One region of the Romboutsia sp. D33t1_170424_H2 genome, then DNA from elsewhere that is predicted to be linked to it. Evidence: a T-box and tRNA genes for the amino acid it is inferred to sense, from the RefSeq annotation. Region 1 holds a T-box; the other holds one or more tRNA genes.
The links. A T-box is a leader RNA that pairs with one kind of tRNA and senses whether it is charged. The one in region 1 lies ahead of pheS (phenylalanine--tRNA ligase subunit alpha), so its partner is inferred to be a tRNA-Phe.
Positions count from the first base shown of each region.

Region 2: it encodes a tRNA-Phe, which carries the amino acid that the T-box ahead of pheS (phenylalanine--tRNA ligase subunit alpha) is inferred to sense. The anticodon was not compared.

Region 1 covers NZ_JADOZQ010000006.1:97,964-115,566, reverse strand. The annotation lists gene I4U66_RS08995 (potassium channel family protein) at 1-233, shown strand, start outside; gene I4U66_RS08990 (TrmH family RNA methyltransferase) at 236-1,033, shown strand; T-box leader at 1,088-1,318, shown strand; gene pheS (phenylalanine--tRNA ligase subunit alpha) at 1,373-2,392, shown strand; gene pheT (phenylalanine--tRNA ligase subunit beta) at 2,408-4,798, shown strand; gene zapA (cell division protein ZapA) at 4,817-5,416, shown strand; gene I4U66_RS08970 (DUF3656 domain-containing U32 family peptidase) at 5,524-7,935, shown strand; gene I4U66_RS08965 (HD domain-containing protein) at 8,036-8,605, shown strand; gene I4U66_RS08960 (XRE family transcriptional regulator) at 8,872-9,999, shown strand; gene I4U66_RS08955 (potassium/proton antiporter) at 10,367-11,800, shown strand; gene I4U66_RS08950 (DUF3887 domain-containing protein) at 12,128-12,520, shown strand; gene I4U66_RS14645 (hypothetical protein) at 12,594-13,373, shown strand; gene I4U66_RS08940 (aminoacyl-histidine dipeptidase) at 13,555-15,009, opposite strand; gene I4U66_RS08935 (endonuclease MutS2) at 15,292-17,603, shown strand, end outside.
Region 2 covers NZ_JADOZQ010000004.1:196,648-211,454, reverse strand. The annotation lists gene I4U66_RS07110 (L,D-transpeptidase family protein) at 1-47, shown strand, start outside; gene I4U66_RS07105 (YgjV family protein) at 106-342, shown strand; gene I4U66_RS07100 (hypothetical protein) at 561-1,067, shown strand; gene I4U66_RS07095 (carbon-nitrogen hydrolase family protein) at 1,108-1,950, opposite strand; gene I4U66_RS07090 (DUF4397 domain-containing protein) at 2,121-2,741, shown strand; gene wecB (non-hydrolyzing UDP-N-acetylglucosamine 2-epimerase) at 3,020-4,120, shown strand; gene I4U66_RS07080 (diguanylate cyclase domain-containing protein) at 4,160-5,008, shown strand; gene I4U66_RS07075 (DUF2334 domain-containing protein) at 4,998-6,614, shown strand; gene I4U66_RS07070 (glycosyltransferase) at 6,617-7,867, shown strand; gene I4U66_RS07065 (cellulose biosynthesis cyclic di-GMP-binding regulatory protein BcsB) at 7,879-9,936, shown strand; gene I4U66_RS07060 (glycoside hydrolase family 113) at 10,008-11,048, shown strand; gene I4U66_RS07055 (methyltransferase) at 11,098-11,712, shown strand; tRNA gene I4U66_RS07050 (tRNA-Ser) at 11,872-11,960, shown strand; tRNA gene I4U66_RS07045 (tRNA-Phe) at 11,964-12,039, shown strand; gene I4U66_RS07040 (hypothetical protein) at 12,304-12,507, shown strand; gene trxA (thioredoxin) at 12,563-12,889, shown strand; gene I4U66_RS07030 (hypothetical protein) at 13,006-13,227, shown strand; gene I4U66_RS07025 (DUF2325 domain-containing protein) at 13,485-13,823, shown strand; partial or broken gene I4U66_RS07020 (FeoB small GTPase domain-containing protein) at 13,882-14,298, shown strand; gene I4U66_RS07015 (rhodanese-like domain-containing protein) at 14,455-14,807, shown strand, end outside.

The sequences.
Region 1 (17,603 bases):
CAATTGTAGAGATAGTAACACCAAATAGTTGGGTAGGAAAGACTTTAGTTGAATTAAACTTAAGAGCTAAGTTTGAAATAACTGTATTAGCTATAAAAACAGGTAAGAGCATAAATGTTACTCCAGCTCCAGATGAAGAGTTAAAAGCAGGTAGTATTTTGGTTGTAATAGGTCAAAATAGCCATATAAGTACTATCGCATCAGAAAATGAAGAATTTATTAGGAGAAAGTAATAATGCCTACAATAATAACAGCTAAAGATAATAATAAAGTAAAATATACGAAATCACTACTTAAGACTAAAAATAGAAATAAAGAATCTAAATTTATAATTGAAGGATATAGAATACTAACTCTTGCAGTAGAATGTAAGGCTAGTCTAGATTATGTATTTATAAATGAAGATTTTGAAAATAAAGAAGAACATCTTAAATTTTTAGATACCCTAAAAACTAATAATATAAAAATTTATAAAACGACTAATAAAATATTCAATGAATTAATAGATACGGAAAACACTCAAGGTATTTTAGGAGTAGTAAACTTTAAACAAAGAAATATAGAAGAGTATTTAAAAGATGAGCATAAATTTGTTTTAATATTAGATAGAATACAAGACCCAGGTAATATGGGTACGATAATAAGAACAGCAGATGCTGCAGGGGTAGATGCAATAATTGCATTAAAAGGATGTGTAGATATATACAATCCAAAGGTTATAAGGTCTACTATGGGTTCTATATTTGATATGAATATAATACATGCTACTCAAGAAGAAGCTCTTAGAATTTTAAAATTAAAGAACTTTGATATAGTATCAAGTTATTTAAATACAAACAATTACTACAACACAGTTGAATATAATTACAAAACAGCTTTAGTAATAGGAAATGAAGCTAATGGAATAAATGATGAATTAGTATCAAAATCAGATATGTTGGTCAAAATACCTATATATGGGAATGCAGAATCATTAAATGCAGCTATAAGCTCTGCAATATTAATGTATGAAATAAAGAAATACTTAGTTTAACATCTTGTAAATATTATGCATAGTATGATATAATTAAACGCAAAAACAATATTATCAAATACTATGAAAGAGAAAAGTATTTTGAATTAACTTAGCACAGAGATAAGTACCGTAGGCTGTGAGTACTTTCTAAGTATCCAAAAGAAGTTCCCTCTGGAGTATTAAAGCTGAAATTATAGTAGGCTTTAACGTTAAAACGCGTTAAGTTTGTTAGAGGTGGTTTAATAATTTATAATTATTAAGCTACTAGGGTGGTACCGCGAATAATAGTCTTTCGTCCCTAGATAGGGATGAAGGGCTTTTTTTATACAAAAAACTGCGAAAGGGTGAATTAATATAATGCAAGAAAAATTACTTAATTTACAAGAAGCTGCATTAAATGAAATTAAAGATACTTCTAGTATAGAAGTTGTTGAAAGTTTAAGAGTAAAGTACATGGGTAAAAAAGGTGAGATAACATCAATCCTAAAAGAAATGGGTAAATTATCAGCAGAAGAAAGACCTGTAATAGGTAAAGTTGCTAATGAAGTTAGAGCGGCTATAGAAGGTGCTATATCTTCAAAGAAAGAAGAGTTAAAGTTAGCAGAAAAACAAAGAAAATTAGCAGAAGAAGTTATAGATGTAACTATGCCATCAAGAACAGTTAAAGTTGGTAAAAAGCATCCAATATCTCAAATAATAGATGAAGTAAATGAAATATTTATAGGAATGGGATTCTCTATAGCAGAAGGGCCAGAAGTTGAAACTATAGAAAATAACTTTGATGCATTAAATGCACCAAAAGATCATCCATCTAGAGATATGAGTGATACTTTCTATATAAATGAAGAGTTATTACTTAGAACTCAAACTTCACCAGTTCAAGTTAGAACAATGAAGAGTCAGGAATTACCAATAAAAATAATATCTCCAGGAAGATGTTTTAGATTTGATGCTCCAGATGCTACACATTCACCAATGTTCCATCAAGTTGAAGGACTTGTAGTTGGTAAAGATGTAACAATGGCACAATTAAAAGGAACTTTAGATATGTTCGTTAAGAAGTTATTTGGTGAGCATACAAAAACTAAGTTTAGACCACACAACTTCCCATTCACAGAGCCAAGTGCAGAAGTAGACGTTACTTGCTTTAAATGTGAAGGAGCAGGATGTCCAATGTGTAAAGGTGAAGGTTGGATAGAAATACTAGGAGCAGGTATGGTTCATCCAAATGTACTTAGAAACTGTGGAATTGACCCAGAAGTTTATAGTGGATTTGCATTTGGTATGGGACTTGATAGAATAACAATGCTTAAGTATGAAATAGATGATATAAGACTATTATTTGAAAATGATATGAGATTTTTAAATCAATTTTAATTAGGAGGATTTAAGATGTTAGTACCTTTAAAATGGTTAAGAGATTACGTTGATATAGATTTAGATACACAAGAATTCGCTGATATGATGACTATGACAGGATCAAAAGTTGAGAAAGTAGAGTTCTTTGGAAAAGAAACAAATGGAGTTGAAGTATGTAAAATACTTGAAATAGAACAACATCCAGATGCAGATAGATTAAAAGTAACAAAGGTTGAAGTAGCTGATGGACAAATACTTCAAATAGTAACTAATGCAACTAACATAAAAGTAGGAGACTATGTACCAGTTGCTAGAATAGGTGCAGTATTACCTGGAGATTTCAAAATAAAGAAAGGTAAGTTAAGAGGAGTATTATCAGAAGGAATGTTCTGTGGTGCAGAGGAATTAACTATACCTTCTCAATACGTTGAAGAACATAAAAAAGATGGCATATATATATTAGACCATGAAGAATCTTTTGAATTAGGAAAAGATGTTAGAGAAGTTTTAGGAATAAACGATGCATTAATAGAATTTGAAATAACTTCTAATAGACCAGATTGTAGATCTATAATAGGATTAGCAAGAGAAGCTGCCGTTACTGTAGGAAAAGAATTAAAATTCCCAGGAATAAAAGTAAATGGTTCTGATGAAGAAATGCAATTTGAAATAGATATTCAAACAGATTTATGTAAGAGATATTGTGGAAAAGTTGTAAAAGACGTTAAAGTTGGGCCATCTCCATACTGGATGCAAAGAAGACTTATAGAAGCTGGAATGAGACCAATAAACAACATAGTAGATATAACTAACTATGTTATGTTAGAGCTAGGTCAACCACTTCATGCATTTGACTTAGAAGATATAAAATACAATAAAATGACAGTTAAATTAGCTGAGCAAGGTGAAAAGTTTACTACGCTAGATGGTGTTGAAAGAGAATTAACATCAGACATGTTAGTTATAGGAAATGAAGAAAAAACTTTAGACTTAGCAGGAATAATGGGTGGAGAAAATTCTGAAGTTAAAGATACAACTACATCAATATTCCTTGAAGGTGCAAGCTTTGCAAAAGAAAGTATAAGAGCTACATCTAAGAAATTAGGACTTAGAACAGAAGCTTCATCAAGATTTGAAAAAGGTATAGATGTTAATTTAGCAGAGACTGCTGTAAATAGAGCATGTCAATTAATAGAAGAATTAGGATGCGGTAGAGTTCTTAATGGAATGCTTGACTACTATCCAGTAAAAGAAGAAGTTCAAAAGATAACTGTTAACCCTGTGAGAATAAACAAATTATTAGGTGTTAACGTACCTATGGACCAATTTATAAGCATATTAGAAAGATTAGAGTTTAAATGTAACCTAATATCTTCTGAAAAATTAGAATTAGAAGTTCCAAGCTTTAGACTAGATATAGCTGAAGATGCAGATATATTAGAAGAAATAGCTAGAATATACGGATATGAAAATATACCAACAGCTACTTTAGAAGGAAATGCTACAGCAGGTGTAAAAACTGATAAACAAAAGTTCACAGATAAGATAGTATCTAGTTCAATAGCAGCAGGCTTAAATGAAATATTAACATATTCATTTGTAAGCCCAAGAGGTGTTGATAGAATAAATTTATCATCTGAAGACTCTAGAAGAAACTTTGTAAAACTAATGAATCCATTAGGTGAGGAAACTTCAGTTATGAGAACTACACTAATACCTAATATGTTAGAAGTATTATCTACAAATGTAGCTCATAAAGTTGAAGAAGTATCAGCATTTGAATGTGGAAATACATTCACACCACAAGAAGGATTACCAGTAGAAACGAAGAAATATTGTATAGGAATGTATGGAAAAGATGTAGATTTCTTCTCTATAAAAGGTGTTGTAGAAAGTGTACTAAATAATGTAGGGTTCAAAGGATATGAAATAGAACCAGAAAAAACTAACCCAACATTCCATCCAGGAAGATGTGCTAAAGTTATGTTTAATGGAGAATGCATAGGTACATTTGGAGAATTACATCCAGACGTAATAGAAAATTATAACTTAGGACAAAGAGTTTATGTTTGTGAAATGAATGTAGAATCTGTATTTGAAAATACATCAACAGAAAAAACTTATACTCCATTACCTAAGTATCCATCTACATCAAGAGATATAGCTTTATTAGTTAAGGATGAAGTATATGTTAAAGAAATAGAAGATATAATAAAAGCTAATGCAGGTGGATTAGTTGAAAGCTACAAATTATTTGACGTATATAAAGGTGCTCAAATAGAAGAAGGATACAAGTCTATAGCATACTCTATAACATATAGAAGTATAGAGAAAACTTTAACTGATGAAGATGTGGCAAAAGTACACGATAAAATATTAAATGAGTTAAGTGAAAAATTAGGTGCAACACTAAGATCTAACTAATACAAGGGGGATATTAGTATGAACAAAGTTACCGTTAAGATACATGGTGCAGAGTATCCTATGGTTGGAGAAAAATCTGAAAAACATATGATAAGTGTAGCAGCATTTGTAGATACAGAAATGAATAAAATAGGTGAGGCTAATAAAAGATTAAGCTCATCTCAAGTAGCTATATTAGCAGCTATAAATATAACAGATGAATTGTTTGATTGTGCAGATACACTAGAAAAAGTAGAAAAAGAAAATGAAGAATTAAAGAAAAAAGTTGGAAATAGTGGGGAAGAATATAAGCTTGAAATAAAAGAGCTTGAATACCACTTAGAAAACAAAGATAAAGAAAATAAGAACCATATATCTAAGATAGAAGAACTTAATAAGTTAATAGAGGAACAAAAGAAAGAAATAGAGCAACTAAAAAATGGTACTAATTTATCTAAACAAGAAGTTGAAGATTTAAAAAATGAAATAAAAGAGCTTAAATCATCTGTTGAAATGGCAGAAGAAAAAGCTAATGTTGCAGAACAACTTTCTTCTAAATTCCAAAATGATGCATATAAATTACAATTAGAAAAAATTGAAATAGAAAATGAATTAAAATATCTTAGAGCAATGAAATAAGTTTACTTATATTTAAAATTAAACCTTCAGGGGGACCTGAAGGTTTTAATTTTAAGACTTAGGGACATTATAAATATAGAAAAAATATTACGTATAGGAGGAGAAGTATGAAAGACATAGAATTATTAGCACCCGTTGGTTCCTTTGAAGCGTTAAAAGCAGCTGTTCAAAATGGTGCAAATGCAGTTTACTTAGGAGGAAAAGAATTTAGTGCTAGAGCATCAGCAAATAATTTTGATAGAGAAGAATTAAGAGAAGCAGTAAAATATGCTCACATAAGAGGAGTACAAGTTTTTGTAACGGCTAATACATTAATAAAACAAAATGAAATAGAAGATTTTTTAAAGTATGCTAAATATCTATACGACATAGATGTAGATGCAGTTATACTTCAAGACATAGGTATAGCTAGAATTATTAAAAATGAGTTACCTGATTTTGAAATACATGCAAGTACACAAATGGTAGCACATTCTTTAGAAGATGTTAGATATCTAGAAAATGCTGGATTTGATAGAGTAGTACTAGCAAGAGAAGTTAAAGTAGATGAAATAAAATATATATGCGATAACTGTAAAGCAGATATAGAAGTATTTGTTCATGGAGCACTGTGTGTATGCTATTCTGGACAATGTTTAATGAGTTCTATGATAGGTAACAGATCAGGAAATAGAGGAAGATGTGCTCAACCATGTAGACAAAGATATGAACTTTTAGATGTTTATACTGGAGAAGTAGTAAATAGCAATGGAGACTATTTATTAAGTCCAAGAGATTTAAGTACAATAGAAGAAATAGATAAAATAATAGATGCAGGAGTTCATTCTCTTAAGATAGAAGGTCGTATGAAAAGACCTGAGTATGTAGCTACTGTTATAGAGAGTTATAGAAAAACTATAGATGAATACTTACAAACTAAAAAAGTGAATGTTTCAGATGAAACAATCAGCGATTTATACACTATATTTAATAGAAAATTTACAAAAGGACTTATCTTAGGAGAAGTTGGCGCAGATGTAATGAATTCACAACTTCCAAACAATCAAGGATTATATGTAGGTAAGGTATTAGATTACAATAAAAAAGCTAAAAGATTAAAGATAAGACTTGAAAATACACTTAAAAAAGGCGATGGAATAAATCTTGGTGGTGGAACTATAGGAAGAATTATCAAAAATGGTGAGATAGATACTATAGGATATAAGGGCGAGATAATAGAACTAGATTTTATAGGTGAAGCTAAAAGAAACCAAATAGTATTTAAAACATCAGATAGCGAACTTATGGATAGAGTACAAGCTACATTTACTCAAGATAAAGAATTTGTTAAAAACATGATAGATTCATATATAAGTGTTAAGCTAGATAAAAAACCAATACTTACATTAGCTGATAAAAAAGGAAATACTGCCACAATAGAAGGAGATAAAGTAGTTGAAAAGGCTATGAAAGTAGCTTTAAGTGAGGAAAAAATAGAAACTCAGCTTAGGAAATTAGGTAATACTCCTTATGAAATGGATAGTGTAAATATAGAATTAGATGATAACGTAAGTTTACCAATAAGTATACTAAATCAGATGAGAAGAGATTGTATAGAACTTTTAGACAAAGAAAGGGTTAAGATAAAAAATAGAGATTTTAAAAATAGAAGATTATCATATAATCCAATTAAATTTAATCGAGATACGGTAAGTAATTTATCTGTTAAAGTTAAAAATTTAGAACAATTACAAAGTGCACTTGAGTGCGGTATAGATAAAATATATTATGAAGATACTAAAACATTAGAAGAAGCTATAAAAGCTGGACTAAAATATAATATAAAAGTTATATATTCAGCTCCTAGAATAATAAGAGGCAAGGAATACAAGCAATTAGAAAAAGCTAAAAATATAGGAGTAAATTCTATACAAGTAGGTATATGGGGAGCTATAGATTATTTTAAAGGTAAAGAGCTAAATATAGATTACTACTTAAATGCATTCAATAGTGAAACTATAAATTACTTTAAAGAAATAGGTGCAACTAATCTTTGTATATCTCAGGAATTAAACATAAATGAAATAAGAGAAACAATAAAATATACAGATATTAATATAGAATCTGTGGTTTATGGATATACTCCACTTATGATAACAGAATACTGTCCAATGGGAGTAGTAGTTCGAGATTGCAAAAAAGATAAAAGAGTTGCTAAATGTAGCCAAAGCACATATGCACTAAGAAACTCTAAAGGGGAAGAGTTTAGATTATCACAAGATCTATTCTGTAGAACAACTATATATAATACAAATGTTACTTGTATGTTAGATAACTTATACGAACTAAATGAAATAGGTATAAATACATTTAGATTAGATTTTACATTAGAAGATAGTCAAACTGTTAAGAAGGTAATAGAGGCATATCAAGAAGTATTAAGTAACAACTACAAATTAGGAAGTAAAGCTACAAAACTTTATAATGAATTAGATGCTAAAGGTGTAAGTGCAGGTCATTATTACAAGGGAGTAGAATAAATTAAATTTGTATAGTAAGTATATGTATTATCAACAATATCAAATATATTTACTTAAAAAATTATAATAGATTTAATATTTATATAGGAGGTATTGGGAAATGAGAGAACAAGCAGTAGGATTAGTAAATAAATATTTAAAATCTGAACATCTAATAAAGCACTCATATGCAGTAGAAGCTGTAATGAAAGCTTTAGGAAATAAACTAGAACCAGAAAAATCTGATGACTGGGCATTAGCAGGATTACTACATGATTTAGATTCAGATATGTTAGATTATAAAAATAATCCAGAAGAATCTAAATTGCATGGGATCAAAACTATCGAATTACTTAAAAATGAAGGTTTTGGAAATGATTACATATATCAAGCAATAAAAGCTCATAATGAAGATAATGGAACAAAAAGAATAAGCACAATTGATAAAGCTATATATGCAGCAGATCCAATAACTGGATTTATAACAGCCATAGCTTTAGTTTATCCAGATAAGAAATTATCTAGTGTAAAAGTAAAGTCTATAACTAAGCGTATGAAAGAACTTAAATTTGCAGCAGGAGCAAACAGGGATGCAATGAGAAGCATAGAAGAATTAGGCATTCCATTTGCTGAATTTGCACAACTATCACTAGAGGCAATGCAAGGAATAAGTGATGAGCTAGGACTATAGAGATATAATATACATAAATTGACTATAATTAATAAATATGATAATATTATCAACAGTATAAAAGTTGAATAATGCTCTGGGTATTAGTATCCAGAGCATTTTTAAATATATATAATATAAAGTTTAGTATAAATTAAATTTAGTAAATTCGTATAACTTAGCCAATATAAAATATTTTTATTATGTATGGCTAATATAGATTTGCATAAAATTTATTAATTTAACTTTTGTATATATAAAATAAACTTGAAAGAGAGACGGATATTATGAGCAGAAAAAAAGTTTTTAATGGTAAAAGATTAAAAATAGCTAGAATGTATAGAGGAAAAACTATAGATATGCTAGCTAAAGAAATAAATATAAATAAAAAAGATATAATTGCTTTTGAAGAGGAAAAGTACAAGCCAACTCCAGAAAATGAAATGAAATTAGCAAATGCTTTAAGGTTTCCAAAAGAATACTTCTTCCAAATGGATAACATTAAAGTTGTAGTTGATAGTACTCATATAAAGCCAGAATCGAGAATACCTAGAGTAGAAGAAATTTCATACAAAGAAAAGTTAGTAATGGCACATAAAATATTATCTTTTATAGAAGGATATATACAATTCCCAGAAATGAACATACCAACTAACTTAAATAGAAACGATGATATAGAGACATTAGCAACAAAAGTAAGAAGACATTTTGAATTAGGTGATGGACCTATAGGAAATGTGTTAAGCGTGTTAGAGTATAATGGGATAATAGTAACAGACACTAATGTAAATACAAAAGGAGCACTAGCGTTTACGCAAAAACAAACAACTGATAAAAATACTAGATATATAGTATCTTTAGGAAATGATAAAAAATCAGCGACTACAAGAAACTATGACTTAGCTTATGAATTAGCATACATGGTTAGTGTTGAAGCGGGGATACAAGCTAAAAAATTCTCAAAAGATGAATTTGCGTGTGCATTTTTATTGCCAGAAGAAACATTCTTACCAGATTTAAAAGATGTTAATGAGATAGAGGATTTTGTAGAATTAAAAGCAAAATGGATAGTTCCAATATGGGCTATGATATTAAGAGGATACCAGCTAGGTGTTATTAATTACAAGAAATATATGTACTTAATGAACCAAATGGATAAGAAAGGTTGGAGCAAGAAGGAACCATTAGATGCTAATATAAAAGCAACAAGTCCAGTTTTACTTAGAAAATCTGTGGATATGATACTTGAAAGTGGTATTATGAGTGGAGCTACTTTAGTGGATAACTTAGCAAGTTGTGGATTAAGCCTTTATCCTGATGAAATAGAGTCATTATTAGGACTAAAAGAAGGAAAATTAGCACCTAAAGTTAAGAGAGATAATGTAACAAAGGTTAATTTTAAAAATAAAAAATAATACCAAAAGAGTAACAAAGCCTAAGTTATAATAAGCATTTGTTACTCTTTTAAATTGTAATAATTTATTAAATAAAATATCTTAAAATAATAGTAGAAAATTAGAATATTTTTTTAACAAATATTTAACACAAAAAACATATACAAAGTATAGAATTTTATGTTATTTTAAACTTAAGGATAAGAAATCGAACCTAACATAAAAGAATAAATTTAACATAAAATAATTATATAACAACAGTAAGATAAAAAATAAAGTTTTTAAATATAATTCCAGTATTATTTAAAATCCTGCCTATAAAAATTCTAAAACCTTAAATTTAAATTCACTAAACTTAATTAATTATAATAAAGGAGGTAATAATTATTTGATAAACTTAATGATTATGTGTTCATTAGTTCTATTAATATGTATAACATCAAGTAAAATTTTATATAAATTTGGAGTCCCAATTCTTCTAATTTTTATAGGATTAGGAATGTTGACTGGATCTGATGGTATTGTTGGAATATATTTTGATAACTATGAATTAACAAGACAGATATGTTCTATAGGATTAGTTTTTATAATGTTCTATGGAGGATTTGGTACTAGTTGGGATATGGCAAAACCAGTTGCTGTTCCATCAATACTTCTATCAACAGTAGGTGTTGTTATAACTGCTGGTTTAACAGGAATATTTTGCTTTAAGGTATTTGATACTTCTTTATTAGAAGGATTACTTATAGGATCGATAGTTGCATCTACAGATGCGGCATCAGTTTTCGCAATATTACGTTCTCAAAAGTTAAACTTAAAGGGATCTATTGCTTCAATATTAGAGATTGAAAGTGGAAGCAATGACCCTTTAGCATATATGTTGACTATAATTATTTTAGGATTAATGGCAGATAAAGGATATGATACCATAATACCAATGCTTTTAAATCAAGTTGTAGTTGGAATTTTATCGGCTGTTTTATTAGGTAAGCTTACAATTTATTTATTAAGAAATACCAAGTTTGAAATAGATGGATTTTATCCTATATTTGTTATGGGAATAGCAGTACTATCTTATGCTTTAAGTGAGCATTTTGGTGGAAATGGATATTTATCTGTATATATGACTGGTATTATGATAGGTAACAGTAAGATACCACATAAAAAAAGTATGTTCCAATTTTTTGATGGAATTTCATGGATTATGCAAATAATGTTATTTTTCATATTAGGACTGCTATCATTCCCATCGCAAATACCTTCTGTAATGATAAAAGGTATTTCCATATCTATATTTATGATTTGTATAGCAAGACCAATAGCAATTTTTAGCATACTAAGTTGGTTTAAAATTCCTTTAAAGCAACAAGCTTTTGTATCTTGGGTAGGTCTTAGAGGTGCTGCTTCAATAGTTTTTGCAATATATGCAGTAACTTATGGAGTTCCTGTTGAAAGTGATATTTTCCATATAGTATTTTTTGTTGCTTTGTTCTCTGTTGCGATACAAGGTACACTTTTACCTACAGTAGCTAAAAAGCTCGACTTAATTGATGATAAGTCTCCAGTATTAAAGACATTCAATGATTACAGGGAAGAGATAGGTACAAATTTATTAGAAATAACGGTTCAAAATAATAGTGGCATTGCAAATAAAGCTATAATGGATTCAAATATACCAGAGGATATACTTATCGTAATGATAAAGCGTAACAAGGAAGTATTGATTCCAAATGGATCTACTCAAATTCTTCCTCAAGATGTGTTAGTTATAGCTGGAAATGATTTTGAGGTATTGAATGACTTATTATGTAAAAGCAATTAATATTTATGTATATAAGTAAATTTATGCTACAGGATATATTTAAATATCGTTCGAAAAATAGTTTTTTGTTAATATAGGGAAAGAATTTTAGGATTATATTTAAATTCTTTATTAAATAATAAATAATTTGATAGGGGTATGTGCCCCTATTTTTTTGCTTGTAATAAATTTTATTAATAGTAAAGAGATTTAAACTGTAATATAAGTACAATTTACTGTGTCCTATGTATATTTATTTGATTATCAAATGTATTAGGAATTATAATAAAATTAAATAAACTACCAAACGAAAATATTGCAATACTAATAAAATAAGGGGGATGTGTTATGAAAAAAATGAAAATGCTATTATTAGTATTTTTAACAGGAGTTGTACTAGGGGGATGTACTACTTCAAAATTAAGTGAATCTTATGATGAAGAATTGTTAAAAGAATATGCTCAAGGAATAGTTAATATGATTTGTAATGACGAGTATAGTAAAGTTATAGATAAAATGAGTGAAAATTTAAAAACTCAAATAAATGCAGAACAATTAAAAGAAGCGTGGCAACCTATGAAAGATAAACTAGGTAAATTTAAGTCTATTAACAAAGAAGAATTAATAGGTAATGAAGATTTAGCTACTGTAGTAGAAGTTGTGGAATTTGATAATGGTAAAGCACAGTTTACAATCACTTATAATGAAGATATGAAGCTAGAGGGGTTGTATATGAAATAATGTATATAAAAGATATATAAGTTGGCTTTAACATGTTAACTTATATATCTTTACTTATATAAGGGGGTATATTATGTTTTCTAATAAATATGAAAAGATAGTCTTTGGGATAATGATAGTTGTAATTATAGGTTTAATTATATTTTTTAATATAGACTATAGTCCTCATAAAATGCATTTTGAAGAAGATAAAATAAGGATAAAAATAGATAACATATATATAAAGGATATTAAAGCAGTAGAGCTATTAGATGACGTTCCTATAGGAAATAAAATAAAAGGCACTAGCACAGCAACATATTTAAGGGGAACTTTCCAAATAGACGGAGATGAAAAGGGGAATTTATATGTGTATCGTAATAGCAAACCATATATAAAAATCACAACAAGCGATAAAACCCTAATATACAATGATAAAGATAGTAATAAAACAATAGAAACATATAATCAATTAATAAAAAAGTATAATTTAAAAAGTAGCACAAATTCGGTTAAATATAACAATTTCAAGTCTAGCCAAACAAGCTATACTCAAAAAGATGATATAGTAATAGCTATATCAATGACGCCTGCAGTTTTAATTTTTGTAGGAATAGGAATATATTCATTTAAAAGAAAAACTCCTATGCACTTTTGGGCAGGGACTACAGTTAAATCAGAAGAAATAAGTAATATAAAAGCATATAATAGGGCAAATGGAATTATGTGGATTTCATATGGATTATCATTTTTATTGATACCATTACTTGGCTCTATGGTAGGAAGTATAGTTATTGCTATACTATCTCCATTTATGATAGTAGGAATGGTACTTTGTTATAGATGTATTTATAATAAATATAAGGTTAAATAGATTAAAAACGAAAGATGAGGAATTGAAACAAAAGGGGAAATTTATGGGATATATAAAATCATATACTAATTTGAGTAATATAGAAAAGAATGAAGTTTATAAATTCATAAAAGTTTTAGATTAAATATAAAATAAGTAGGGAAAATTCCCTACTTATTTTATATTTAACAAGAAACTAACCTTAGTTATGTTCATTCATTGATTTTAATATAGCAACTAAGTATTCCCAAGTACGAGTAGTTGAAGATATACTTAAATGCTCATTTGGTGTATGAACTTCAAACATGTTAGGTCCAAAAGATATAGCTTGTGCATGAGGCATTTTGTCTAATAATAATCCACATTCAAGACCAGCATGTAAAGCTTTTATAATAGGCTTTTTACCATTTAATTTTTCATAAGTATGGACACATATATCTTCTAATTTAGAACCTTTAGCATATTCCCATGCTGGGTAATCACTTTCTAAAGTAAATTCTCCACCTAAAGTTTGAGATAATAAGTTCATTTTATTAGTTATATTTTCTTTTAAAGAAGTAACTGAACTTCTAACAGCACATTCAAAAGTTACTTCATTTTCAAGAGTTCTAACAACACCTAAGTTAGTAGAACTTTCAACAAGTCCTTCTATATCCATACTCATAGTTTGGATTCCATTAGGTATTAAGTTTAAAGTTCTTATTACATTATTTTTACAATCATTAGTAAGAACCTTTTCAACAGTAGTTTCTTTACATTCTACAACTATGTCAGGATCAGAAGAAGCAAATTCATGTCTGAAAGTGTTTTCCATTTCTTTTATACATGCCATAGCTTTTTCTACATCATTCTTATCAACTACTATAACAGCTTCGCACTCACGAGGTATAGCATTGTTCTTAGAACCACCTTCAACTTTTGCTAAGTCAAAGTCAACACATAATGAGTTTAAAAGTCTTCCCATTAATATATTAGAGTTAGCTCTTTGTTTTATTATATCCATTCCTGAGTGTCCACCAAGAAGTCCTTTTATATCAACTAGTAGAGCTTGTTTGTTAGCATCTACATTGGTAAACTCAGCATTTAATTTAGAGTGAGCAGTAACCCCACCAGCACAACTTACAAGTAAGAAACCTTCTTCTTCTGAATCAAGGTTTATTATGTATTGTCCTTTAAGATTAGAACCGTCAAGAGCCATAGCTCCACTCATTCCAGCCTCTTCATCTGAAGTTATTAAAACTTCTATTTGAGGATGTGCTAAATCATTAGATGCAAGTACAGCCATACCCATAGCAACAGCTATACCGTTATCAGCACCAAGAGTAGTTCCTGTAGCATATATCATGTCATCTTCTATTCTTAATTTTATTGGGTCTTTAGTAAAGTCATGTTCTGTGTTTTTATTTTTTTCACAAACCATATCCATATGACCTTGAAGTATAACACCTGGACAGTTTTCATATCCTTTTGTAGCAGGTTTTCTTATTATGATATTTAACGCATCATCTTGGATAGTTTCTAAGCCTAAGTCTTCACCAAATTTTTTTAGATAATCACTTATAGCTTTTTCATTTCCAGAACCACGAGGTATCTGAGATATCTCTTCAAAATAATTAAAAACAAGCTCTGGATTTAAACCTTTTAATACGTTTTCCATAAGTATTCACTCCTTTTAGATGAAATTAAATATTTAAGTATATGCTAAGTAAAAAGCATGAAACTTAAATAATATAATTATATTATAACACTAAATCTAATATATTCCAAAATAAATAGTTAGTTTTGAAACTAATAAGTTTATATATATAGTAAAATACAGTTTTTATCCTATTATAAACAACTATATTTATGTATAATATTAGTTAGCTATACAAATAGTATAATACAAATATACATAAAATAAACGTAATTATATAGATATAGATTCAAGGAGGAAATAATGAATTCAAAAGCACTAAAGGTTTTAGAATTTGAAAAAATAATAGACCTATTGAAAAGCAAAGCATCATCTTCATTAGGTATGAGATACATAGAAAAACTAACACCAAGTTCTGACTTTAATGAAGTTAAGTCAAGATTAGAGGAAACAAGTGAGGCACAAGCCATACTTATAAAAAGAGGTTTTGTTGGATTACAGGGAATATACGATATAGAAGATAAGGTAAAGAGAGCAAGTGTAGGGGCAGCATTAGACCCAGGTAGCTTACTAATGATAGGAAATACTTTAAGAGTAGCTAGAATGCTTAGTAATAATTTAGCATCTAGTGAAGAAGAAGATTTTAACTACCCAATAATACAATCCCTATCAAATTCTTTATACACATATAGAGATTTAGAAGAAGAAATTTTCAATGCAATAATAAGTGAGGTAGAAATATCTGATAATGCATCTAGTGAGCTTAGAAATATAAGAAGAAGAATAGTACAAAAGAATCAATCTATAAGATCTAAGTTAAACTCAATAATATCTTCAACTACATATCAAAAGTACTTACAAGATGCAATTATATCTGTAAGAGGAGATAGATTTGTTGTGCCAGTAAAAGCTGAGTATAGATCACAAGTAGCTGGTATTGTACATGATCAATCATCATCTGGAGCAACATTATTTATAGAGCCTATGAGTATAGTTGATATGAATAATGAATTAAGACAATTAAGACTTCAAGAAAAAGAAGAGATAGAAAAAATATTAGCAGAATTATCTTCTAAGGTAGGAGAAATAAATAATGAACTATTAGCTAACCAAGAGATATTAGGAAGATTAGACTTTGCTTTTGCTAAGGGAAAATTATCTATACAAATGAGAGGTATAGAACCTACTTTAAATGAAGATAAATTTATAAATATAAAAAAGGGAAGACATCCATTACTAGATAAAGATACTGTTGTTCCAAACTCGATTTATTTAGGGAGAGAATTCCATACATTACTTATAACAGGACCTAATACAGGTGGTAAAACTGTAACTATCAAAACTGTTGGTTTATTTGCACTTATGAATCAAAGTGGACTTCACATACCTGCTGATTTTGGAAGTAGTATGTGTGTATATGATAATGTATTTGCAGATATTGGTGATGAGCAAAGTATAGAGCAAAGCTTATCTACATTTTCATCTCATATGACAAATATAGTATCTATATTAAAAGAAGTAACAGAAGACTCTTTAGTAATATTTGACGAGCTTGGGGCTGGAACTGACCCAATAGAGGGAGCAGCTCTTGCAATAGCTATACTTGAAGATGTAAAAAGCATTGGAGCTAAATGTATAGCTACAACACACTATAGTGAATTAAAGAACTATGCACTTACTAAAGAAGGTGTTGAAAATGCAGCTGTTGATTTTGACTTAGAAACTTTAAGTCCTACGTATAGATTACTTATAGGTGTTCCAGGGAAATCAAATGCCTTTGAGATTTCTAGAAAGTTAGGGCTAAGTGATTATGTAATAAGTAGAGCTAGAGAGTTTATAGATAGTGATAATATAGCAATAGAAGATGTACTTCAAAATGTAGAGAAAAATAGAATTAAAGCTGAAGAAGATAGAGAAGAAGCCGAAAAATTAAAGTCAGAAATAGAAAAGCTAAAGGCTGAGTACGATGAAAAGCTTGCGAAAATGAGTGAACAAAAAGAAAAGATAATGGAAAGAGCAAGACAAGAAGCCTTTAGAATAACAAGACAAGCAAAAGAAGAAGTAGATTTAATAGTAAAAGAACTTAGAGAACTAGAAAAAGAAAGAGCATCTAAAGAAAAGAATCAAAGGATAGAGGCGCTTAGAAAAGAAATATCTAGTTCAATGGGAAGTCTTCAACCAACTGTTAAGAGCATGATTGTTCCTAAAGTATCAAGTAAAGAAGTAAAAGACTTAAAAGTTGGGGAAGAAGTAAAAGTTATAACTTTAAATCAACAAGGTAGCGTTGTTTCAGTTGATAACAATAAAAAAGAAGCTGTTGTTCAAATAGGAATAATGAAGATGAATCTACCGTTTAAGTCTCTTCAAAAAGTTAAAAAAGACCCTAAAACAACAATCACTAAATCAACAAGAAGTATAATAAAAGCTAAATCAGGAAGAGTAAAAAGCGAAGTAGATTTAAGAGGTATGAATTTAGAAGAGGCTATAATGGAAGTTGAAAAATATTTAGATGATGCTTATGTAGCTGGCCTTGAAATGGTAACTGTTATACATGGCGTAGGAACTGGAGTATTAAAATCTGGACTACAAGATGTATTAAAGAGAAATAGACATGT
Region 2 (14,807 bases), on a different contig from region 1:
GGATGTATGATAATATACCTATTAATACTACTATAATAATAAAATAGTTATATAAAAATATAAATATCAAATAATAGTTATAAGAAATAAAAAGGAGATAATTTTATGATTAGCTTTGACCCTATTGAATGGATTGGATATTCAGCATCCTTATTTATAGTTATATCATTAACGATGACATCTATAGTAAAGCTTAGAATTATAAATTCTATAGGATGTTTTTTATTTGTAGTTTACGGATTATATGTAAAAGCATATCCTGTTGCCATATCTAATGCGCTTATAATTATTATAAATATATATAATTTATATAATATTTATAAATATAAAGAAAAAAATTAAATTACAAAATATTATTTAATAGCGTAGATATTTTATCTATGCTATTTTTTGTTAAAAGTAAATATTTTCTATATTAATAGATTAGATAAACTAAAATATTAAAAAGGTATAATATTTCAAATAACAATAGTGAGATAAAATATGTTTATTAACTAAGTAAATTGATATATTATATATAATAATAAAAATTATAATTAAAATAGAAAAGAGGACTAAATGTGAATAAAACAATAAGAGAGATTGATAAGGATATAAATAGATGTAAAAACTTAATTGAAGAAAATAACTATTTAGAAATAGTTATAGGATTAGAAGAACTAATAGATAAATATAATTCATGTATAGAAAATATAAAAAAATATGATGGTAGAGTATGGAATTACTCAAAATCTGATTTAGAAAAATTAATGAAAGAATTAGTAGGATACAAAAAAGAATTAAGTATAAGAGAATATAAAAAGGAATTAACTAAATTAGTAGATTCTTCAATAGATTATATTAAAAATCATGATACACTAAATAAAAGTAAAAAAATAAATATTATAGAAGTAATAAGAGATCTTCATAATATAAGCAATGAAGATCTAGGTAAAGAAAAGCTTTGGGAAGAGTTAAGAATATATATAAGGTTAGCAAGTGATGAAGATATAGAAGTAGGGAGTAAGTTGATATCTATTATTAACTATGTATTAGATTTTGACAAAGCTAAAAACTTAGTTCAATAATTACAAATAAATTAAACTAAGATAATATATTAAAATAAATTTATACTTTAGAATTATCTGTATATGATACATTATACAAATCATTTCTACGATGCTTTAATAAAGGTAGTTGATTTCTTATTTTTTCAACATATGAAAAGTCGATATCTGCTATAAAGTAGCCCTCTTTTTCATCTAATCTATTTAATACTTCCCCAAATGGAGAAACTAAAATAGAGTTTCCATAAGATATATAAGAAGAATTATTGTTTCGGGAAGAAGAACATCCTATTGTATAAACTTGATTATCAACAGCTCTAGATTTAAATAGTAGCTCCCAATGAATAGGTCCTGTAGTCATGTTGAATGATGCAGGAACTATTATAGCCTTAGCGCCTTTATCAACCATTATTTTGCATATCTCAAAAAATCTAAAATCATAGCAAATACAAAGACCAATTTTTCCAAATTCAGTATCAAATACTGTAACATCATTTCCAGATGATAATGTATCAGATTCTAAAAATTTTTGGCCAGCATCTATAGAAATATCAAATAGATGTATTTTTCTATGTTTTGCTATCTTATTTCCACATCGATCAAAAACATAAGAAGTATTATATATTTTACTATTATCTTTTTCAGGAATGGATCCAGCTACCAAATATATATTATATTTTTTAGCTATATCAGATAAAATATTATAAAGATTTCCTCCTTCTACCTCACAATAAACAGGAAAATTCTTATTATCATAAGGGCAGCAAAACATTTCTGGAAGTATAACTAAATCTATTTTAGATTTATTAATGGCTAAATTTATATATCTCTCTATAGTGGATATATTCTTTAATTTATTAGAATTAACATCTATTTGTATAACTAAAGTTTTTATAAAAATCACCTCAATTTAATTAAATCTAGTATAAGATATTTATATTTTAATAGTAGTTTATCTATACAAACATTGCATTAAAAAAATGAAAATATATGAAATCAACTTATAAAGTAACAAATAAAATAATGGACACATATTATATAAAGAATGAACATTGTCATCAAGGGGGATTTAAAATGGATTGTTTACAAATAAAAGAAGGAAAATCTTTAGTTAGAGTATTTCAGGCCGCTCCACAAATCGGTAAAGTAGACATTTATATTGATGGGGCACTTGTATTTAGCGGATTAGATTTTATGGAATTTACAGAGTATGTAGAGTTAGAAGAAGGAGAACATACAGTAGGTATATACTTATCTGGAACTACTGAAAATCCAGTTATAAATCAAATGCTTGAAGTAGATGAAGGGCAAATGTATACCGTAGCAGTGACAGGGAATATAGGGGATTTATCTTTATTAGTTATAAAAGACTATTCAGAAAAACAACCATCAAGCGAATATTCTACATTTAGAGTTATACATTTTTCACCAAATGCACCAGCAGTAGATATACTAGTAAATGGAGAGACATTCTTTGAAGATATCGGATTTAGAGAGGGAACTAGTTATGTAGATGTAAACCCAGGAACGTATAATGTAAAATTAGTAGTAAGTGAAAGTAAAGATGTAGTTTTTCCGTTAAGGGTTAAATTAAATCCAGATAGAATATATACTATATATGCAATTGGTCAATTAGGTAGTTTAGGTGTTATACAATCAGTTGATGGGAATACTTATTTATGTAAAGAAGCTTAATTTATATTAAATACTAAAATATAAGAGAAGCATACCTTTGAACATATTAACAGTTTAATGGTATGCTTTTCTTATATTTAATGGTATGCTTAATTTATAATTGATAGAATAAATTTAGTAATAAAAAATATAATAAATAATATCAAAATAAAAATATAATCTACAAAAAAATAATAAATAACAATAAATTTTGACATCATATTGTAGTTAATGTAATATATTGAGAGATAATAATATAGATAAAAATTATTATGGAATAATATACAGGGGTGAAGTAAATGAAAATAATGACAGTATTTGGGACTAGGCCTGAAGCCATAAAAATGGCACCTTTAGTTAAAGAGTTGGAGTCTAGAGATAATATAGAGTCTATAGTTTGTGTAACAGCACAACATAGAGAAATGTTAGATCAAGTACTAGACGTATTTAACATAAAGGTTAATTATGATTTAAATATTATGAAGTCAAATCAATCTTTGTCTCAAATAAGCACGAATATAATGAATGGGTTAGATAAAGTTATAAAAGAAGTAAAGCCAGATATAATACTTGTACATGGAGATACAACTACAACGTTTATATCATCCTTAGTTGCTTTTTATAATCAAGTTAAAGTAGGTCATGTAGAGGCAGGTTTAAGAACCTATAATAAATATTCTCCTTTTCCAGAAGAGTTAAATAGACAGTTAACATCTGTTATAGCTGATATACACTTTGCACCAACAGAAAAATCAAAGGATAATTTGATAAAAGAAGGAAAAAATCCTGAAAAAATATATATAACTGGAAATACTGCAATAGATGCATTAAAAACCACTATAGATAAGGAATACAAAAGTGAAATAACTGACAAAATAGGAAAAAACAGAATGATACTTTTAACATGCCACAGAAGAGAAAATCTAGGTAGCAATATGAAGAATATATTTAAAGCAGTAAATAAAATATCTATGGAATTTGATGATGTAGAAATAGTGTATCCAATACATTTTAATCCTCAAATAAGAGATTTAGTTAAAGAAGAATTCAAAGGTAATAAAAAGGTACATGTAATAGAACCTTTAAGTGTAGTTGAATTTCATAATTTATTAAATAAGTCATATCTAATACTAACAGATAGTGGAGGCATACAAGAAGAAGCTCCATTTCTTGGAAAGCCAGTTCTTGTATTGAGAGAAACTACCGAAAGACCAGAAGGGATTAAGGCTAAAACTTTAAAATTAGTAGGTACAAATGAAGAGAACATATATAAATACACAAAGGAATTACTAACTAACAAAAAATTATATAATGAGATGTCAGAGGCTTCAAATCCTTATGGAGATGGGCTTGCAAGCAAATACATTGTCGATATTATTGAAAAAATATATCAAAATTAAATTAAATCAGAAGAATGAATAAAAGAAAGTAGTGAAAATATGAATAGAATTTCCAAGAAGATAGATGGATATTTTTTAGGACTAATATTAGAGTTATTTATAATCACCATGTTATTTGTATTTGATATTAAATTTCAAACACAAAATTTAAGTTTTATAATGTTTTGTATAACATTTTTTACTATAATTATGACTTACACAGGGGGAATAATTATAGGGCTTATAGCAACATCAGTTTCTATATTTATATATGCAGCATATATATTTTATATAAATCTAACGAAAAATGTAGAAATAACATATATGTCTTATATATGGATGATATTTATGCCAATAATATCTTATACAACAGGAAAGTTTACAAATAGTATAAATAATCTTCAACAATCAAATCTTAAGCTAGAAAATGAATATAAAAATTTGGTTACTATACATGAGGATACAGGATTATTTAATATAAAAGCATTTTATATGAATCTAGAAAGAGAGATGAGTAAGGCTAAAAGGCATGAAACTCAATTATCTTTAATGCTTATAAACTTACCATACTATAAAGAAATAAAGAACATACTTGGGGAAGTTAAAACTAACAAACTAATGAAAGATATAAGCAATATAGTTGTAAAGTCTACAAGAATAGAAGATGAAAGATACACGATAGAAAATGATACTATAGCTATAATAATGCCAAATACAGATGAATTTGGTGCTAATATAGTAAAAGAAAGAATAAAAACAGGTATAGATGAACTTAGTCTAAGCTTGAAAAATAATAAAAATTACATAAATATAGACACAAAAATAGCAGCAGTAGAGTATAAAAAAAATATAAAGTCTCCTATTGAATATAAAACATATGTACAAGAGGAATTACAATATGATGTTTAAAAAAAAATTTATAATAGAAATAACTATTATAATTAGTATAATTTTAGCAAGTTCAAGTGGAATTTATAGTGAAAATAATAGCAATAAAAAATCTCTTATAGTTTATGAAACTAAAACTAAATTTAAGTCTAATGTTAATACAGTAAATCACCTTAATGAGCTACTATACGTATTTAATAATAAAGTGGACAATATTAATATAAATGATTATAAAAAAGGATGTTTAAATAATTATGACTATGTCTTTGTTATAAATATAAACAATAATATAGAGAATAAAATATTTTTAGAAGATATTAATAATTACAATAAACGTATATACTGGATAGGGGATAAAATTGCAAATTTACTAGAGTATAATAATAAATATTCAATAAAGTACATATATAAAAATAATAATATAACAAGATTAAACTATAAAGGAGACGATATAGTATTAGAAAATGAAAGTGATTACAACATAATACAACCAAGTAGTAAAAGTAATATTATTGCTACTATGAGTGATGGATATAACACATACCCATATATATTGCAAGATAAAAATTTGTATTATATATCTGATTGGAACATGTATGAATCTTATATATTTGAAGATACGTTAAATGATTTCTTTGAACGAACTTCTTTTGAAGAAAGTAAAATATTTGTAAAAATAGAAGATGTAAATCCTCTTAGTGACACAAAAAAATTAGAGGATTTAGCTAATTATTTATATGAAGAAAATATACCATTCATAATATCTTTAACACCTACTTATCGAGATAAGAGTATTAAAGAATTAATCACTCTAGATGAAAATTTTATAAATACTATAAAATATATGCAAGATAAAGGTGGTAGTGTTATATTAAATGGATACTATCATAATAGAAAAGAAAAATCAGATGAAGATGAGTATGAATTTTTTAATAAAGAGATATTAAATAGTAAAAGTGAAGATATAAATATATATATTAAAAATAGGTTATTAAGTGGACTAAGATTATGTATAGAAAATGATATATACCCATTGGGATTTGAAGTACAAAAATATGCTATGATTCAAGATGGGTATAAAGAAATCAAAAAATACATATCTACATATATGGGGAGATACCAAAATAATAGTGAAATTTTTAATATGAGTACATTTCCATATATAATAAAAGATAGTAAAAATTTTAATACACTAATACCGGAAAATTTAGGATATATAGCTAAAGATGACAAATTAGCGGTAGATAAAATAAAATATAATTATTATAAACTATCTATGGTAAGAGGTCATACTGGAGGATTTTTCTTCCATACAGATGTAGACACAAACTATTTAAAAGAGTGTATAGAATATCTTAAATCTAAAAATGTAAGCTTTTTAGATTTAAAAAAAGAAAACATCTATATAAATATAGATGATATAAAAATAGAATCAAATAACAAGAATATAATAACAAGTTATGATAAGTCTAAATCTATAAGAAAACACAATGATTTAGTGTTTAATAAGTCTATAAATAAGTTAAATGATATAGTTGTAAAGTTTGTTGTTGTAGTATTGCTAATATTTATATTAATCTTTATAGTATTTAAGATTATAAATAGACGAAAGTTTACAAGGAGATAATTATGATAGGTTTAGTAGATTATATATTTTTAATTTCCTTATCATCTATATGGGCTATACTCTTAACAAATATAATACTAGCTATAAGTGGATATATATATTATTTAAAGAGTCTTAAATTTAAAGATGAAAAATTAAAAGAGTACCCTTTTGTATCAATACTAGTACCAGCACATAATGAAGGAAAGGTAATTGGCAAAACTGTAGAATCTTTATTACTACTAGATTATCCTATAGATAAAATGGAACTTATCGTTATAAATGATAATTCTAGTGATAATTCCAAGGAAATATTAGAAAATATAAAAAATAGATATAGAAATTATAATTTTACCATCATAAATACGGATAATATAACAGGTGGTAAAGGAAAATCAAATGCACTAAATATAGGATATCAAATATCTAAGGGAGAATATATTGCAATATATGATGCTGACAATACACCAGAAAAAACTGCACTAAGATATTTGATACAAACCATCGTTAAAGATGAAAAACTAGGGGCTGTTATAGGAAAATTTAGAACTAGAAACAAGCATAAAAACATATTAACTAAGTTTATAAATATAGAAACTCTAAGTTTTCAATGGATAGCTCAAGCAGGTAGAAAACAATTATTAGGTCTTTGTACTATACCAGGCACTAATTTTGTACTTAGAAGAAGTACTATAGAAAAATTAGGAGGATGGGACACAAAGGCAATAGCAGAGGATACAGAAATAAGTTTTAGGATTTATAAAATGGGACAAAGAATAACATATGTCCCTCAATCAGTAACCTGGGAGCAAGAACCAGAAACTGTAAATGTATGGATAAAGCAACGAACAAGATGGGTAAAGGGAAATATATATGTATTAGTTAAGTATATTACTAATTTATTTAAGGGCAAACAAAATAGAGTGCTGTTTGATATACTATACTTCTTTTCAGTATATTTTCTATTTTTAACATCTGTTGTATTATCAGATATAATATTTATTTTAGGAATATTTAAAATAGTAACTATAAATATCCCATTTGATTTTTTTACTATATGGATACTATCATATATACTATTTGTAATACAGGTATCTATAACACTTAGTATGGAAAAGGGAGAGAGTAATTTAAGCAATATATTTTTAGTTGGGCTTATGTATTTTACATATTCTCAAATGTGGCTATTTGTTGCTATAAAAGGAATGGTTGGGTATTTTTCTGACGCTATACACAAAAGAGAAGTTAAGTGGTATAAAACCGAACGATTTTAGGAGAAAATAAAATGAGATTAATAGCAATAATGATATCATTAATTATTAGTTTTACAAGCTGTGATATAGTTTTTGCACAGCAAAATGTAAAAAATTACAAATTTAAAAATGACATAACTATGAATGGGGTTATAAGTAGTACTAATAAATATTTTGAAGTTCCTAAAAATGCTTTAGTTGAAAAAACTAAGATTAACTTAGTATTTACAAAAAGTGAACTATTAGATGTGAATTATTCTACAATAACAATAATTGTAAATGATGTGCCAATCCATTCAGAACGATTAGATGGAAATAAGGAATATAAAAAAGAAATAAATATAGATATACCAAAAGATTTAATAAAGACAGGTTATAATAAAGTAGAGATAAAAGCTTATAAAACTATTTCTGATAAGGTTTGTAGAGATGACTCAAATACAGCTAACTGGTTAGTAGTACATAAGGAATCAAATATAAGTGTATCCTATAATTATAAGCCAACATCTAATTTGATAAGCGAGTACAAAGATACTTATATAAATGAAAATGGAAGAAATGAATTAGAAACTAGTATATTAATACCAGATAATTATTCAAGTGAAGAATTAACTTCGGCTATGATACTTAGTAGTGGTTTTGGAGAAAAAATAATAAATGATAATGTTAATTTTGATATAAATCTATACTCTCAATTTAAAAACAAGGATAAAAATGTTATATATATAGGCAATAAAAGTAATACTTCAAGTGAAATACTTAATTTATTAACTGCAAAAGAAAAAGAAGATTTGGATAAAAATTGTATTATAAAAAATACAAATTCAATATTTGATAAAAATAAAAAAATGCTTATCATAATATCCAATAATGAAGAACTACTTAAAAAAGCTAGCAAACTTATAAATAGTAAAGATTTAATAAATGAATTAAACAAAGATAGCATAATTATAAATGAAGGTACGGATGTAGATGACATATATAATTATAAAAATAAAAATAGATTGAATTTTAAAGATTTAGGTTATGATAATATTACATTGAAAGGACCATTTACACAAGAATCAATAATAGATATAAGTATACCTAAAAGTAAAGAAGTTAAAGAAGGTAGTAAAATAAATTTAAATATTAGATATGGTGAGAATTTAGATTTTGAAAGATCTTTAGTAACTATATATGTAAATAATATACCTATAGGAAGCAAGAAACTAACAAAGGAAAATGCCAATAATGATACCGTAGAGCTTAACCTTCCAAAAGAAACTTTAAATCAAAATTATTATCAAATCAAAATTGTATTTAATTTAGAACTATTAGATTTAGCTTGTGTAACTAGAGATACTGATAACCCATTTGCATATATATCAAATGAATCATATATAGAATTTGATTACAATGATACCAATAATTTAACTATGAAAAATTATCCGTATCCATTTGTTAAGGATGATAAAGTTAATGATACAGTAGTTGTAGTACCCGATAAATTAGACTCAACAGCATTAACGCAAATAGGTAGTATAATATCCTATATAGGTCATAGTATTAAATATAACAATGGAGATATAAGATTTATAAAATCAAGTGATTTAAAATCAGATGATAAAAAAAGTAATTTAATAATAATAGGAACTCCAACTAATAATTTAACTATAAAAGATGTTAATAAATATCTAAATTTAAAATTTAATAAAGATTATTTAGGATTTGAAAGCAACGAAAAGATAAAATTCATAGGAGATTATTCAAAACAACTATCATCTATACAACTTACAAAATCGCCATATAATAAAGATAAGGGTATGATGGTTATTGCATCAACAGAAATGAAGGATTTAGCATTAAGTACTAGATATTTAAATGATTTAGATCTCACAAAGTCATTAAAAGGCGATACTATAGTAATTGATAGAGAAGGAAATATAAAAGATTTAAATTATAAGTTAGATGATGTAGATGAAAATAAAGAGACTAAAGAAGTAAATAAACTAGATAATAAAAGTAAACAGTTTATAATAGTTGCATCAGTATTACTTTTAATGGTTATATCAGCAACAGTTTTATTAGCTTTAAAATATAAAAAATAATATATAAATATAAAATACTAAGCTTTATAACTAATGCTTAGTATTTTATATTTAAAAAAGATAGGAGAGCTATGAGAAAAAAAATATTAATAATAATTACTTCATTAGTAATACTAAGCGTTATTTTTGCTATTAAAAGTACTAACAAAAATAATACTATAACAGAAAAGATAAAATCTGTTAACTTATCAACTGATTATGAAATAGAACAAGCTTTAAAGGATATAGATGATTTGAAAGTGAATACTGTTAATGTACCTATAGTTATAGAAATACCAGATTTAGACTCAAATAATATGAAAATAAATTCTTATAGTAAAGAAAAAGCCATAAGATTAATAAAAATACTGAAATCAAAAGGTATAAATATTATATTAGAAGCATATCCGTGGATAGCTAATGGAAGTAAATATGAAACTGATTATAACCCCGTAAATAAGGAAAAATTCTTTGAAGATTGGAAAAATATATTAAATATTTTAATTAAGGATATAGCAAATAAGTACGATGTAGATATAATGATTATAGCATCAAATTTCTCAAAGTTAGAGATGTATGAAGATAACTGGTGTGATATAGTTAATTTTGTTAAAGGGCGATTTAAGGGAGAAGTAACATATAAGACTACATGGTGGTATACAGCTAGTTGGGATAGAAAGAGTAATGAGGATTATTACAAAAAATTAAATAATAAAATATTTTCTAAAGTAGATTTTATATCTATAGCAGCTTATTTTGAACTTAGTGATAAAAAAGAAAATACAGTAAAAGAATTAGTAAATGCTTTAAACTCTACTACTATATATAATAGAAATCAAAATGTGGTCGAAGAAATATATAGATTCTATGAAAAATATAATAAGCCTATCTACTTTGCTGAATTAGGATTTCCTAAAAAAGATAATGCAGCAACACATCCATGGAATAGTGAAGTGTCCAATGTAGAAAATGGAAAAGAACAAGCTAGATGTTTTAACGCTTATAAAATTGTATTTGAAGATAAAGACTACATAAAAGGATTTTCTATATTTGCAGTAGGAAAAAAGGGAAAAGATAAAAATTTTTATCCATCAAAGGAAAGTATAGAAATTATATCTAAATGGTATTACTAATCTGAATAGAGTTTCAATAAAAAATATATTTAGATAGGAAATGAAATAAATGACAGAAAAAGAATATGAAAAATTATTAAATATAGATACTTTAGGAGAAGAATTATGGAGTGAAAAAGTAAGGCATTATCATCCATATCAAGCTACATCATATGAATGTTTAGACGAATTATTTAAAATATACAGCTTAAATGAAGATGATTTTATAGTTGATTTTGGATGTGGGAAAGGTAGGCTAAACTTTTATATAAATTATAGATTTAATTCTAATGTAGTTGGAATAGAAATGGAGGAAAAGTATTATAAAGAATGTATTAAAAATAAAGAAGCGTATGTAAGTGAACATAAGAAAGGTAAAGAAAAAATAGAATTTAAATGTTGCTATGCACAAGATTATGAAATAAAAAGTAAAGATAATAGATTTTATTTTTTTAATCCATTTTCAGTACAGATATTTAGGAAGATAGTAGAAAATATATTAGATTCAGTATATAAAAGTGAAAGGTATATTGAGTTAATATTGTATTATCCTAGTGATGATTATATATATTATATAGAAAATGAGACACCATTTATGCTAAAAGAAGAAATACAGTTAGAAAAGTTATATAAGAAAGATGTTAATGAAAGATTCTTAGTTTATAATATACCATATTATGCATAATATAATGAGATTAAAAGATACTATATAAAATAGAAATAAGTATTTGAAATGCTCATTTCTATTTTATATAGTTTTTGAAATAAAAGGAAAAAATATAAAAATTATTGAAAAATGTAAAAATTTATGATATATTAATAAATATAAGAGATAAAAATCATTGGAGAGGTGTCCGAGTGGTTTAAGGAGCTGGTCTTGAAAACCAGTGATGCTTAACGGCACCGTGGGTTCGAATCCCACCCTCTCCGCCATATGCCCAGATAGCTCAGTCGGTAGAGCAGGGGACTGAAAATCCCCGTGTCGGTGGTTCGATTCCGCCTCTGGGCACCAGTAAGGCCTCTAGAATATAGATGCTTTTTTTATAAATTTTAAATTAATTATAAATCTACTGATAGATACTTAAATTAAAAATAATGACTATGTACTTTAGATATTATATATGAAATTTTTATTGGAAATTAAAACGCATAAATCCATTAATTTGGATTTATGCGTTTTTTAATACATTTATTACTAAGCCACAATTGGTTTAAAGTATGCATTAAAAAAAACATAGGTGGAAATCTAATAAAAAGAAAAGAAAGGGATGTTTATATGAGAAAAGTAAATAACAGTAAAAGAATATTAGATGAAAATCCACAGTTAACTGATTTAGTTAATCATGCACAAACATATACAGATATAAGAAATGCTATAGAAAATGAAAATGAATCAGTTAGTAAGAAAATACATTATAAACAAAAGCCTAAAGCTTTGACATATGATGAAATGCAACCATATAATACAAAATATAAATAAAATTAAAATAAAAATAGAAAGGAGATATACTTAATAAAGTTAAGTATAAATTAGTATGGAAGAATTCGTAAAAATAATAAATGACGAAGAGTTTAACTCTAAAATAGAAAATGGATCAGGGATAGCTGTAGTAGATTTTTTTGCTACTTGGTGTGGCCCATGTAAGATGTTGGCACCAGTTTTTGAGGAAGCTGCAAAGGATGTAGGAAATAAAGCTAGCTTTAGTAAAGTAGATATAGACCAATGTTTAGAATTAGCTAGAAAATATGGTGTAAGTACTGTACCTACAGTTATGATATTTAAAGATGGAAAGCCAGTTGATAAGATGGTAGGTTTTATGCCAAAACAACAAATAATAGAAAAGATAAATTCTAATTTTTAATATTTAAATATATAAAGTAGAAGAAGTGAATAATATAGGGTTGTAACAATGTGCCAATATAAGTCATAAAATATATTAAGGGAATTCCCTTAATATATTTTATGGAGTTGAGAAGATTGGCAAATAAATTAGACAAGACTGTAAAGAAAGTAACAAAGCCAGTTGGAGATATAGGTAAAGAAGTTATAAATGGCGTAGGAAATGTTGCTAAAGAAGCTGTTGGCGGAACTTTAAATGTAGGAAAAGAAGCTATTAAAACAGGATATAATGTAGGAAAAGAAACATTAAATACTGGAAAGAATGTAGGTAAAGCATTAAAGGATAGTATAAAAAAATAGGTAGTATTTTATAATAATAAAATTTATAAATTACTAAATTAAAGTTTTAAAAATAAGTATGAATAAGAAAAGCTATAAAATATAGACTTAAATATATATTTTATAGCTTTTCTTATTATATTTAATTAAATAGTTATTATATAGTTTATGTAAAAATAAATATACAAATGATAAATGAAAATAAATATCAATAAGTATTGACTATCAATAACCAAAGTACTATTATTTAAGTATAGAAGTATGAGAGGTGAAATATTGTGAACTTAGTAATAGTTGGAGGTAATGAAAAGTTAAAAAAAGATTACATAAATTTAGCAAAAGAAAAAGGTCATAAAACTAAAGTTTACTTGAATATGTCAAGTAAGTTAAATAAATCAATAGGAAGTCCAGATGCTCTTGTAATATTCACATCAGTAGTATCTCATAAAATGATAGATGTAGTACAAAAGCATGCAAAAAAGAAAAATATACCGATAATTAGACATAAAAACAGTAGCAAATGTGCATTTTTAGAATGTTTAGAGATGGTGGATGAGTGTTTAGGAAACTGTAATGAATGTAAGTGTAATAAGCTACTAAAACAAAATAAAAGTTAGATAATTTTAATTATATATTATCAGTTAATAACTTTAAGTAATGAATAATATTAATTAAATGATAATAAATATTAAAATCAACAAAATGGGGAAAATTATGATTAGTGTGGCATTATTAGGAAATCCTAATGTTGGTAAGACTACTTTATTTAATGGATTAACAGGTCTTAAACAACGTGTAGGCAACTGGCCAGGTGTAACTATAGAAAAAAAATAGGGGAATATAAATGATAATATAAAAATTGTTGACTTGCCTGGAATTTATGCAATGGATACTTTTTCTAATGAAGAGAAAATTTCAAAAGAATACTTAGAAAATGATAATGCAGGTGTAATAGTAAATATAGTACATGCATCAAATTTATCTAGAAATCTTTATTTAACAACTCAACTTATGAAATATAAAAAGCCTATAATATTAATAGTTAACATGATTGACATGGCTAAAAATATAGGAATAGAGATAGATTTATGAAAAATAGATAATATAAAGGTCGTATAAAGTATTTTATACGACCTTTTGCCGTAATAAAAGAAGCACTATAGTCTATACTAGATAATAGTATATAGTAAGGACAATAATCTATTATTGTGGTATAATACAGAAAAGTTAAAAAGTGGTTGAGGTGGAATGTATATTAAATTAGAAGATATAAAAGATGAAGTAACAATAGATGTACGATCAAAAGAAGAATTTGAAAAAATGCCATTGTTTAAATATAATGTGCCTGTTATAGATGAAAAAGATCATAAACTATTAAAAAAATATATTATGATAGCTTTTCCTATAATACTAATAGGGCTTATAAAAAATAGAAAAAATATTAAAAGAGATTTACTTAGGTTATCTAATAACAAAGAAAAAACAATAGTTTTAGGATGTTCACAGGGAAGACTTAGAAGTCCAATAGTAGCTTTTTATTCAAGGTGTTTAGGTATAGACACTAAGATATTAGAAGGGGGGATAAAACAATATTTTAAGCC